Regions from separate parts of the Escherichia fergusonii ATCC 35469 genome, predicted to be linked through region 2. Evidence: predicted binding sites of a transcription regulator. Region 2 holds the regulator's gene; the other holds the start of a gene.
What was found. Region 2 encodes PurR, which represses purine synthesis genes. Its sites were predicted from a motif close to CANGCAAACGTTTGCNTG; they were not measured.

Region 1: the regulator PurR is predicted to act here: its motif matches at 3,493-3,510, upstream of gltS (sodium/glutamate symporter).

The regions. Positions count from the first base shown of each region.
Region 1 covers NC_011740.1:4,043,519-4,049,914, reverse strand. Annotated here, with positions in the region: gene yicI (alpha-xylosidase) at 1-167, shown strand, start outside; gene EFER_RS19720 (AsmA family protein) at 219-1,928, opposite strand; gene xanP (xanthine/proton symporter XanP) at 2,050-3,441, opposite strand; gene gltS (sodium/glutamate symporter) at 3,672-4,877, shown strand; gene EFER_RS24320 (hypothetical protein) at 4,880-5,746, shown strand; gene recG (ATP-dependent DNA helicase RecG) at 5,731-6,396, opposite strand, start outside.
Region 2 covers NC_011740.1:1,421,999-1,428,394, reverse strand. Annotated here, with positions in the region: gene EFER_RS07035 (ATP-dependent helicase) at 1-188, shown strand, start outside; gene EFER_RS07030 (Grx4 family monothiol glutaredoxin) at 281-625, opposite strand; gene EFER_RS07025 (C40 family peptidase) at 952-1,791, shown strand; gene sodB (superoxide dismutase [Fe]) at 1,997-2,578, shown strand; gene EFER_RS07015 (MFS transporter) at 2,624-3,790, opposite strand; gene cydH (cytochrome bd-I oxidase subunit CydH) at 3,958-4,047, opposite strand; gene purR (HTH-type transcriptional repressor PurR) at 4,344-5,369, shown strand; gene punR (DNA-binding transcriptional activator PunR) at 5,366-6,298, opposite strand.

The DNA.
Region 1 (6,396 bases), 2.0 Mb from region 2:
GTACTGGTAACACGATTACTGTGACTGGTGCGGGCGAGGCGAGGAACTGGACACTGTGCTTGCGCAATGTTGTGAAAGTAAATGGTCTGCAAGGTGGTTCGCAGGCTGAAAGTGAGCAGGGGCTGGTGGTGACGCCTCAAGGGAATGCGCTGACAATTACGTTGTAATCTATTGAAGAATGCCGGGTACGTCTGAGTCGTACCCGGCGAGATTGATTTTTACTGCACCGGCTCTGTCGATGTAACTTCGCTACTGGAAACGACGCCCGCATTCATGGTTTGAGTCACTTGCTGTTTTTCAGCATTTACGGCGTGGAGTTGCCCGTTAACGGTAGGTTTCAGCGGGGCATTGGCCTGAATCGCGCCGCTGGCAACCAGTTGAATATTGCCATCGCCAGTTATGGGTAACTCAGGCCAACCCCACTGTTGCAGAATATTCACCGGAACACCGCGTCCGTTCAGACTGATATGGGTCTGACGTTGTGGTGTTTGGGATACGCTGGCGGTGGCTTCGAGGATCCCTTTTTCGGTGAAAGCGCTCAGGTCGCTGATATTTACGGTGCTGGCATTCGCCGCCAGTGACAACGACGGTCTGCGCATGTCTATGCGGTTAAACGTGCCAGCGGCGGCGTTAAGCGTGGCACTTCCGCTCCAGATACCCCATTGGTGGTTTTGCACCAGTCCGAGATTCGCACCATAGCCATCCAGCGCGGTAAGCTGCCAGGGGAAGGCGGGATCAATATCAATAATCAAATTACGGCTGGCGCTAAATTTCTTCAGTATCAGGCTGTTCAGCCATGATGGCAGTGGTTGCATCCATAACTGTTTCCAGTTTCCCGGCAGGGTATATTCCAGCCCGGCGATGGCTGCATCGTCGAGAATGAGTGCTTTACCATCGCGTAACCACTGACCAGATGTTCTTACCATGCCTCCTTCCCAGCGCGTAGTGAACTGGCGTAGTGTCATTCCCTGAGGAGAAAACTCGGCATTAAGGATGGGATCATAAAAATGCAGCGAGCCATAAATAAACTCATTGGCGTTCATCGACAGCTTACCTTCCTGGGTTTGCCAGTCATCTTTACTGAACGTCATATTGCGCAAGCTTAGATCCAGATCAGTTACCGCCCAGTCCGGGCCTTGCAGACGAGCATCAGTTACCTCCAGACGGCCAATTTGCAGTGAAGGGATGGTGCGTAAAGGCGCGAAGAAATCGAGTAAAGATTTATCGCTTTGCAGGCGGATTTCATTCAGACGCAGGTTTTCTACCTGCCAGCTGCCGTCTGCCTGGCGACGAGCTACACCTGTTAACGTTCCTTGTGCGATATCAGCACCAATATTGCTAAGAGTGATTTGTTCATTATCAATAGCACCCTCCAGCAGTACGCTGGAGGCGGGAACATCATTCAACGTTAAAGAACCTGCGCTCAGTTGAAATTGTGCTTTGCTACCCAGCACCTTGCCGGCTTCAGGCTGCCAGGGAATAACACCACCACTAACGCGTTGGGCGCTCAGATTCCACTCGCTACCGGGGCTGTTAAATGCCATATCCCGTAATTGCAAACGATCGGCCTTAAATGGCAGTGGTGCCGTGTGACTGGTGAGATTGAGCGTTCCGTCCTCTAACAGAATGGTATCGACATAACCTGGCTCGCTGAGTTGACGGCTACTTAACCCTATATCGACCCGTTTAGCGACCAACGTCGCAGGTTGTCCATCACGTCCAAAAGTCACATTCTCCAGCAGAACATGTGATGGAGCGGAGAAACGATGATCGATAGCATCGAACTCAAGATGATAACTACTGTTTTCGGATACCCAGGCACTGACTTGCTCCGCGCCCCATCGTGTCTGCAACAGAAAATAGAGGCCAAAAACCACTACGACAATAGCGATCAGCACATAGAGAATCAGCTTCCCAAGAAATTTCATGGTGTTCCATCCCGTGAAATGAACATAAGGGAGTTATGCACGATTTGTGCGCATTCCTCAAGGCGGGAATAGTGAAAGAGGATGACTGCGGCGGTAGAAATATCTTACCGCCGCAAGGAATTTACTGTTTTTCCGGCGGGAAAATCAGGTTCAGCGCAATGGCAGTAATACCGCCTGCGGCGATCCCGGAGGAGAGCAGGTTTTTCAGCCAGTCAGGAGCAAACTGCAAAATCAGTGGCTGCTGAGAAACACCCAGACCGACCGCCAGAGACAGAGCAATAATCAGAATTGCCCGGCGGTTTAGCGGCTCACGGGAGACAATACGCACACCTGATGCTGCGATAGTACCAAACATTACCAGCGTCGCGCCGCCCAGCACAGGTTCAGGAATATGTTGCACAAATCCACTTACTGCCGGGAACAGGCCGAGCAAAATCAACATCAGCGCCACAACAAAACCAACATAACGGCTGGCAACACCTGTTAACTGAATCACACCATTGTTTTGTCCAAAACAGGAGTTCGGGAAGGTGTTAAATACCGCCGACACAAATGAGTTCAGACCATTCGCCAGCACGCCGCCTTTCAGACGTTTCATGTATAGCGGACCAGAAACAGGCTGTTCCGAAACGTCAGAGGTCGCCGTGATATCGCCAATAGTTTCCAGAGAGGTGATCATAAAGACCAGCATCAGTGGCAGCAGCAGGCTCCATTCAATGCCAAGACCGTAATAGAGCGGCGTTGGCACCATAATCAGCTCTTGCGTCATCGGTTCGTTGCTTTCTGGCAACATGCCCATAAACCATGCCAGCGCATATCCGGCCGCCATCGCAATCACCAGTGAGGCCACGCGTAAGTAGGGGTTGCGCTGACGGTTAAGCAGGATAATTAAGGCTAAGACCACGCCTGCCAGCAGCAGATTTTTCGGTGCGCCGAAGGTGTTATCGCTCATGGCTGCGTAACCGCCGCCAATGGACGTTAACCCAACCTGAATTAGCGACAGGCCGATAATCATCACCACAACGCCAGAAACCAGCGGCGTAATAATGCGGCGCGCCAGATGCAGAACGCGGGAGATCACCATCTCGGTGCAACTTGCCAGCATCAACGTGCCGAACAAAGCCGCCATCATGGTAGGAACATCAGCACCACCGGTCTTAAGCGCCGTACCGCCCATAATCAGAGGGGCAACAAAGTTGAAGCTGGTGCCCTGAATAGACAACAGCCCGGAGCCAACCGGGCCCCAGGCCTTAATTTGAATAATCGACGCCACACCGGAGGCAAACAGCGACATACTAATAATGTGTTGTGTGTCTTGTGCCGGTAAACCCAGCGCCTGGCAGATTAATAGCGCTGGCGTGATCACCGCAACGAACATCGCCAGCAGATGCTGGCAGGCGGCAAACAGGGTTTGAGGAAGCGGCGGACGATCTTCAAGACGGTAAATCAACTCGCTGCTTTGAGTCTGCGCAATCGGTTGCGCATTTTCTGACTCGAGGGTGGAAACAGACATCGAAAACAATCCCGTGGTAGCAAAGAGGGCATTTTAGCTGACCATAGACCAAAAGCAAACGTTTGCCAGTGATTACGCTAAATATTTAAATGCAATAAATGAACTTTTTTATATAACTTTTGCCTCTTTTCTGCTTAAAATCCATGCCATTTTTCTGTTAACAGCTGAGAATCGAACCAGGAAAGCATGACTCTGCAGGAGTGGTGCGTGCACAAAGGAGCTATCTATCTATGTTTCATCTCGACACTTTATCAACGCTTGTTGCCGCAACGCTGACGTTGCTGCTGGGGCGCAAGTTAGTCCATTCCGTCTCCTTTTTGAAGAAATACACCATACCGGAACCTGTTGCTGGCGGTTTGCTGGTTGCACTTGCGTTGCTGGTGCTGAAAAAAAGTATGGGCTGGGAAGTCAACTTTGATATGTCCCTGCGCGATCCGTTAATGCTGGCTTTCTTCGCCACCATTGGTTTGAACGCCAACCTTGCCAGTCTGCGCGCTGGTGGGCGTGTGGTTGGTATTTTCCTGATTGTGGTTGTTGGCCTATTGGTGATGCAAAATGCCATTGGCATTGGTATGGCTAGCCTGTTAGGGCTTGATCCACTGATGGGGCTGCTGGCCGGTTCTATTACTCTTTCGGGCGGTCACGGTACGGGCGCTGCGTGGAGTAAATTGTTCATTGAACGCTATGGCTTCTCCAATGCGACGGAAGTGGCGATGGCCTGTGCGACGTTTGGTCTGGTGCTGGGCGGCTTGATTGGCGGTCCGGTAGCGCGCTATCTGGTGAAACACTCCACCACGCCGAACGGTATTCCAGATGACCAGGAAGTCCCGACGGCGTTCGAAAAGCCGGATGTGGGCCGCATGATCACCTCGCTGGTGCTGATTGAAACTATCGCGCTGATTGCTATCTGCCTGACGGTGGGGAAAATTGTTGCGCAACTTTTGGCTGGCACTGCTTTTGAACTGCCGACCTTCGTCTGTGTACTGTTTGTTGGCGTGATTCTGAGCAACGGTCTGTCAATGATGGGCTTTTACCGCGTCTTTGAGCGTGCGGTATCCGTGCTTGGTAACGTAAGCCTGTCGTTGTTCCTGGCGATGGCGCTGATGGGGCTGAAACTATGGGAGCTGGCTTCGCTGGCGCTGCCGATGCTGGCGATTCTGGTGGTACAGACCATCTTCATGGCGTTGTATGCCATCTTCGTTACCTGGCGCATGATGGGCAAAAACTACGATGCGGCGGTGCTGGCTGCGGGTCACTGTGGTTTTGGCCTCGGTGCAACGCCAACGGCAATCGCCAACATGCAAGCAATCACCGAACGTTTTGGCCCGTCGCACATGGCGTTCCTGGTCGTGCCGATGGTTGGTGCGTTCTTTATCGATATCGTCAATGCGCTGGTGATTAAGCTGTATTTAATGTTGCCGATTTTTGCGGGTTAAAAATGAAAAAGCGTCGGAAGGAACCGGAAACGCTACGTGAACACTGTCGCCATATTTTTGGTGATGAGCCGCCAGTGCTCTGTGTATGGGAAACGGAATTTGATTACGCAGATGCCGAACTCAAGGCGCTGGCGGCTAAAGAGTGGCAGCAGATCAGCGAATGGGATTTGAGTGCTTACTATGTACTCAATCTCGTTTATAACGAACCGATGCAAATAGAGCTGTTTCGCTATCTGTTTCCGCTATGCCTGGCGCAATGGCATGAAACCGTTTTAGCTGGCGGTTATGGTGATCACTTCGAAGAATCCTTAATGAAGGCATTGCGTCGGCCCTACCTCTGGCAGGAGATGATGAATACTTCCCAACGCCAGCAGGTACGGCAATTTTTACTGGAAACCGCGTTGCAGCGTATGGATAACGAGCGTGGTTTCAATAATGTTCTTTGCTGGCTGGCGGTATTCAATACTCTGGGCGGGGCCGCGCCGTTAATTCATTCTCTCTGGTCACGCTGGTGGGTGCTGGATACGCCGGGAAAAGCGGTGTGTGCTATTCAGTATGCCGCGCATCTAATTTATCCCATAGAAGCCAATCCGTTATGGTTGCAAGAATGGTTAGGCTGGGGGCATCCATTAGGTCATAAAGATGGCTGGTCCTCTGAGAATCGCGCTTTTCTTCGCCAAATGTTAACACCTGAAATGATTGTGGCTGGCGTACAGGCAGCGGCTGAAATTCTGCGTGGTGAAGCGGAAGGCGCAATGGCGGCGCGAATTGCGCAGGATGCGTATGAGGCAATGGATATCATCACTATCCAGATTGAAGATTTACTGCGTGACTTGTCTTGTGATGAGTCTGGTCATGCATTCGAGTAACGTTCCGTTTCCGGCATCCAGCGTTCTATCAGGGCTTTTGCCTGCTGTGGGTAACGTTCGTGAATGTGGCGTGCCAGGCGCTGAACTTCCGGGATCATCGCCTGATCGCGCAGCAAATCCGCCACTTTAAATTCAGCATTACCCGTCTGGCGCGTACCTAACAATTCGCCAGGGCCGCGAATCTCCAGATCTTTTTGTGCAATCACAAAACCGTCGTTGCTGTCGCGCAGCACTTGCAGGCGGATTTGCGCGGTTTTGGAGAGCGGCGTTTTGTAGAGCAGCACACAGTGAGAAGCCACCGCGCCACGACCTACACGCCCACGTAGCTGGTGCAACTGCGCCAGACCCAGACGCTCCGGGTTTTCGATGATCATCAGGCTGGCGTTAGGCACATCAACGCCGACTTCAATAACAGTAGTGGCAACCAGCAGGTGTAACTCGCCTTGTTTAAATGACGCCATGACGGCCTGCTTCTCGGCTGGCTTCATCCGTCCGTGTACCAGGCCAATATTCAACTCTGGTAGCGCCAGTTTCAACTCTTCCCAGGTAGCTTCCGCCGCCTGCGCTTCCAGTAACTCTGACTCTTCAATCAACGTACAAACCCAGTATGCCTGACGACCTTCAGTCATGCAGGCGTGGCGCACGCGGTC
Region 2 (6,396 bases):
ATCACAACGAAAGTGAAATTTTGCTGCCAGATGTATTACAAGCCTTAACCAATGGGCTACGTCGTGAGCCTCGATTGCGTTTTACTCTGCTGGAAATCAATGACAAACCTGTCCGCCAGTCACCGTTATTCACCCCTTTACGCGAAGTCGGTTTTTCCAGTTCCCCCCAGGGGCTGGACTGGGGATAAGATTAAGAAAAAGGGAATCTTATTTTACAAGATTCCCCTGAGACTGATGGCAAACGCCAAATTGCCAGATGCGCTTAGCCAGTGACGGTGATTTATTCAGCGTCAGTCTGATCTTTATATTTTGCAGCGGTTTCTTTAATTAACTGCTGCAATTCGCCACGCTGATACATTTCAATCACGATATCACAGCCGCCGACCAGCTCGCCGTCTACCCACAACTGCGGGAATGTCGGCCAGTTGGCATATTTCGGTAACTCAGCACGAATATCTGGGTTCTGCAAAATATCAACATAAGCAAAACGCTCACCGCAAGCGGACAGCGCCTGCACTGCCTGAGCGGAAAAACCGCAGCTAGGGAGTTTTGGCGAACCTTTCATGTACAGGAGAATCGGGTTTTCAGTGATCTGGCGCTGGATTTTTTCGATTGTGGAGCTCATTGTCTTGCTTCCTTAACTTCTTTACGACAGAAACCTGCATTGTAACGGCACAGGCTGCTATCAGAAAATAACATTTTCATTACGCTTATTAATTTTATCCCCTGTTGCCAAAAGTTGCATTGAAAATATTGTTTACGACCTTGCTGAGCACGTTTCAATCTCAGGGTATGGCCCTGGTTAATCACGCCGTTTTTTTGCGCTATTTAACGAAACGCAATTTTTAACAATTAAAGCTATTAACTTTTTTACTTTCTTTAGTTTAGAATCATCGAGTTTTGTAAATCACCCGCAGGCATGATGGACCTGCCTTTACAGAGGATTGCTCAGTGGCGCGGATAAACCGAATCTCGATCACGCTCTGTGCTTTGCTGTTTACTACACTCCCTTTCACGCCAATGGCCCATGCTTCCAAGCAAGCCAGGGCAACGTCTGCCACAACGCATGTAACACAAAAGGCAGAGAAAAAGAAAAGCACGACCACAACGAAAAAAACAGCGAAAGCCAGTAAGAACACCAATAAAAAAGCCGTCAGCAAAAATAAAACTAGCAGTAAAACCGCCTCATCGTCTAAAAAACGTCTTAACACATCACCCGCTAAAGTCAGCAAAACAGCCAGCCACAAGGCTAAAGCAACCACCAAAAAGGTAACGACTGTCGCCTGGACCGAGAAATGCACACCACGTAAAGGGCGTAAACCAGTCTGTGTAAAAGTGCGTAATGCCGCGCCAGGCACCATTGCTGATGCCCATAAAGCCAGAGTGCAAAAAGCCACTAAAACGGCAATGAACAAACTAATGCAGCAAATTGGCAAACCGTATCGTTGGGGAGGCACGTCTCCACGCACAGGATTTGATTGCAGTGGTCTGGTTTATTACGCCTACAAAGATCTGGTTAAATTCCGCATTCCTCGTACTGCTAATGAGATGTATCACCTGCGTGATGCGGCGCCCATTGAACGCAGTGAATTGAAAAATGGTGATCTGGTGTTCTTTCGTACCCAAGGTCGTGGTACTGCAGATCATGTAGGGGTTTATGTGGGTAACGGAAAATTCATCCAGTCGCCGCGTAGTGGTCAGGAAATCAAAATCACCTCTTTGAGTGAAGATTACTGGCAACGCCATTATGTCGGCGCTCGCCGGGTGATGACCCCACAAACCATCCGCTAAAAATTTACCCTGTTGTGAACGCAACAGGGTAAGTTCATCTTTTGTCTCACCTTTTATTTTGTTACCCTATCCTCACGCACAATAAGGCTATTGTGCGTATACTCGTCATAATTCAGGTTGCATGGGAGATGGTTGCGTTCGCTTACTGTCTGCCTGCCCCCCTAATTAAGTAGAGTAATTCCAATAATGAAGAAGGAGAGTAGCAATGTCGTTTGAATTACCTGCACTACCGTATGCCAAAGATGCATTGGCTCCGCACATCTCTGCGGAAACCATTGAGTACCACTATGGCAAACATCACCAGACGTATGTCACTAACCTGAACAACCTGATCAAAGGTACCGCGTTTGAAGGTAAGTCTCTGGAAGAGATTATTCGTAGCTCTGAAGGTGGCGTATTTAACAACGCCGCTCAGGTCTGGAACCACACCTTCTACTGGAACTGCCTGGCTCCGAATGCTGGCGGTGAACCAACAGGTAAACTCGCGGAAGCCATCGCAGCCTCTTTCGGTAGCTTTGCTGACTTCAAAGCACAGTTTACTGATGCGGCTATCAAAAACTTTGGTTCTGGCTGGACCTGGTTGGTGAAAAACAGCGATGGCAAACTGGCTATCGTGTCGACCTCTAACGCGGGCACTCCGCTGACTACTGACGCGAAACCGCTGCTGACCGTTGACGTCTGGGAACACGCTTACTACATCGACTATCGTAATGCACGTCCTGGCTACCTGGAGCATTTCTGGGCACTGGTAAACTGGGAATTTGCTGCGAAAAACTTCGCTGAGTAATTGTGATAACGCAGAAGGCTTTCCCTTCTGCGTTTTTGTTTGCTATCAACCCGCCACGCATACCGCCTCAGGTTGTTTACGCGCCGAAATAAACACCAACAGTAACGCCACCCCGGCAATGATTGCCCCCATCACCGGAACAAAACTGTAGCCCAGGCCGCCGGATATCACCGCGCCACCAGCTGCCGCACCTAAAGCGTTTCCTAAATTAAACGCCCCAATATTGACCGAAGAAGATAGCCCCGGCGCTTCACTGGCAACGCGCATCACCCGCATTTGCAATGGTGGAACAACAGCAAAGGTAGCCGCCCCCCAGACAACCATCGCGACCGCGGCACCATACTCATTGCGTGCCAGGAATGGAATCAGCAACATAATCACCATCAGCAAGAATAAAAAGCCTTTTAGCGTTCCATTCACAGAGCGATCAGCAAATTTGCCGCCCAGGTAATTGCCGATAGAAAAACCAACACCAATCAACACCAGCATTGCCGTTACGAACACAGGCGTCGCATGGGTAATGGTTTGTAATACAGGAGAGATATAGGTATAGAGCGTAAACATGGCCCCCGCGCCCAGTACCGTGGTCAGCAGTGCTGAGAGCACTTGCGGTCGTAACAGCACACCCAGTTCTTTTTTGACATCTGGCCGTGCCCCTGCCCCACCTTTTGGTAAAGAGAACCAAAGACTGACCATTGAAACCACCCCTAACACTGCCGTTGCCATAAAGGACATTCGCCAGCCAATTGTTTCACCAAGCCAGGTGGCTGCGGGTACGCCACCAATATTAGCCAGCGTCAACCCCATAAACATCGTGGCAACGGCACTCGCCTGCTTGTGCTTAGGCACTACGCTTGCAGCGACAACCGAACCAAGACCGAAGAAGGCGCCATGGTTAAGGCTGGTCAAAATACGTGACAACATTAATGTGGTGTAATCTGGCGCAATCGCAGAAAGTACATTACCAAGCGTAAAGATTGCCATCAGAAAAATCAGGGCGTTACGTCGGGCGCGATGAGAAAGTAACAATGTCATTAAAGGCGCACCAACCATGACTCCCACGGCATAGGCACTAATCAACATACCAGCCGCAGGTATGGAGACATCCACACCACGAGCGATCACAGGCAACAAGCCCATTGGGGAGAATTCCGTTGTCCCAATACCAAATGCGCCAATTGCCAGCGCCAGCAAGGGATAATTTATCTTCATGCTTCGACTCCACGTCTTCGCGTTTTACGCGATACCTAAGTAAGTGGAGAAAAGCATGACATCAATCACAAAATAATGAAAATAACAAATTTACAAAACACTTTTGCAGATTTGCTAACAATTGGAGAAGAGCGAATGAGGGAGAGAATTCTCCCTCGGGGTAAAAATCAGTGCAGAGCTGCGGTCAGACCACCCGCAACGATCAAAGCGAGGACGATTAAGGTCGTAATTAAAGAGTATTTCAGATCATTGCTCATCAAGTTTTCTCCTTTTTATTCCCACACAAAAAGTGATGTAGCGCATTTTTGCATACATTTGGCTAAAAATCTCCCGCCATTTAGCGTGATAACTGTTTTTAGCACTTCCCCTTTTGGTCAAGATCGGCCAAAATTCCACGCTTACAAGTATAGCGTACCGGCCATTGACCCCTTCCTGTCGTTCCGTGTCGTATTTTCCGGCGTGCCGCAACCCTGACGTTGCGCTCAGGGTGTGTAAAGGCAAACGTTTACCTGGCATTTAATGGAGTTATGGATCGGGTCTGGAGTGAGATGTAATGGCAACAATCAAAGATGTAGCGAAGCGAGCAAACGTTTCCACTACAACTGTTTCACACGTAATCAACAAAACACGCTTTGTTGCGGAAGAAACCCGTAATGCCGTCTGGGCAGCAATCAAAGAATTGCATTATTCTCCGAGCGCCGTTGCTCGAAGTCTGAAGGTTAACCACACCAAGTCAATCGGCCTGCTGGCAACCAGTAGTGAAGCTGCTTATTTTGCGGAAATCATTGAAGCGGTTGAGAAAAACTGCTTCCAGAAAGGCTACACGCTGATTTTGGGTAATGCCTGGAACAACCTGGAAAAGCAACGTGCTTACCTTTCCATGATGGCGCAAAAGCGCGTGGATGGATTGCTGGTAATGTGTTCTGAATATCCAGAGCCCTTGCTCACCATGCTGGAAGAGTATCGCCACATCCCAATGGTGGTCATGGATTGGGGTGAGGCAAAAGCTGATTTCACCGATGCCGTGATTGATAACGCTTTTGAAGGCGGATACATGGCAGGTCGTTACCTGATTGAACGTGGACACCGCGATATCGGCGTAATCCCCGGACCTCTGGAACGTAATACCGGCGCGGGTCGTCTGGCAGGCTTTATGAAAGCGATGGAAGAAGCGCTGATTAAAGTGCCGGAAAACTGGATCGTACAGGGAGATTTCGAACCAGAATCTGGTTATCGCGCAATGCAGCAGATTCTTGCGCAAACGCATCGCCCCACGGCAGTTTTCTGTGGTGGCGATATCATGGCCATGGGTGCATTGTGTGCTGCCGATGAAATGGGCCTGCGTGTACCACAAGATATTTCAGTGATCGGTTATGATAACGTGCGCAACGCCCGTTACTTCACGCCAGCACTGACAACTATTCACCAGCCAAAAGATTCACTGGGCGAAACAGCATTCAACATGTTGCTGGACCGTATTGTGAATAAGCGTGAAGAACCGCAATCCATTGAAGTACATCCGCGCCTGATTGAACGTCGTTCTGTCGCAGATGGTCCTTTCCGCGACTATCGTCGTTAAGATGTCTTTGTGGGAGCCGATTCTGGCTCCCGCAACCACTCTTTATTCAGCGTTTCGCTGTCTCCCAGATAATCCAGCAACCAGGCGAGCGCTGGTGACATATCGTTTTGCTGCCAGGTAAGACAACAGGCAGCGTCCGGGAATGGATTTTCAAGCTGTAGCGCTACCCATTTACCGCTGTCGATCCACGGCTTGGCAAAATGCGTAGGTACCATCGCCATGCATAACCCAGCGGAAATACAGGTAGCTGAAGACTCCCAGTCCGGTACCACTACCCTTTTTTGGTTATCCAACAACCAGGTAATACGTTTTGGTAGATTTCTTGATGTGTCTTCACGCACCAACGAGGGCCAGTTGCGCAACGTATCATCACTTAATGGCCCCGGCATTGCTGCCAGTGGATGATGACTGGCAACCACGCAACACCAACTCAACATTCCCATATCGCGAAACGTATAGCGCCCCCCTACAGGAATCGCTTGTGTCGCGCCTATAGCCAGTTCCACACGTCCGTCAGCCAGTGCATCCCAGACACCATTGAAGACTTCCTGGAATACGCGCAATTCAACATCGTCAAAATGACGGTAAAAATCGACGATCAATTGACGTGTACGTTCTGGACGAACAATGTTATCCACCGCGATGGCCAACTCACCTCGCCACCCATTGGCAATTTGCTGGCATTGTTGTCGCGTGATCTGCATTTTTTTGATAACAGATCGCCCCTCTTTCAGAAACCATGCTCCCGCCGGAGTCAGTTCTACATCACGGTGTCGGCGTTCGAAAAGAGGCACCGCTAACCATTCTTCCAGTTGTCTTACGGTATAGCTGACGGCAGAAGGCACTCGATGTAATTCCTGTGCTGCTGCGCTAAAGCTGCCATTGCGCGCCACCGCATCAACCACTTCAAGAGAGTATTCAGACCACATATTCTGCCTACAAAATTTTTGAAATCACCCGTCAAATATTAACGTTTCACAATCAGAATTTCACTCCCTACACTTTGCGCCGATGTCTTACTGATAAC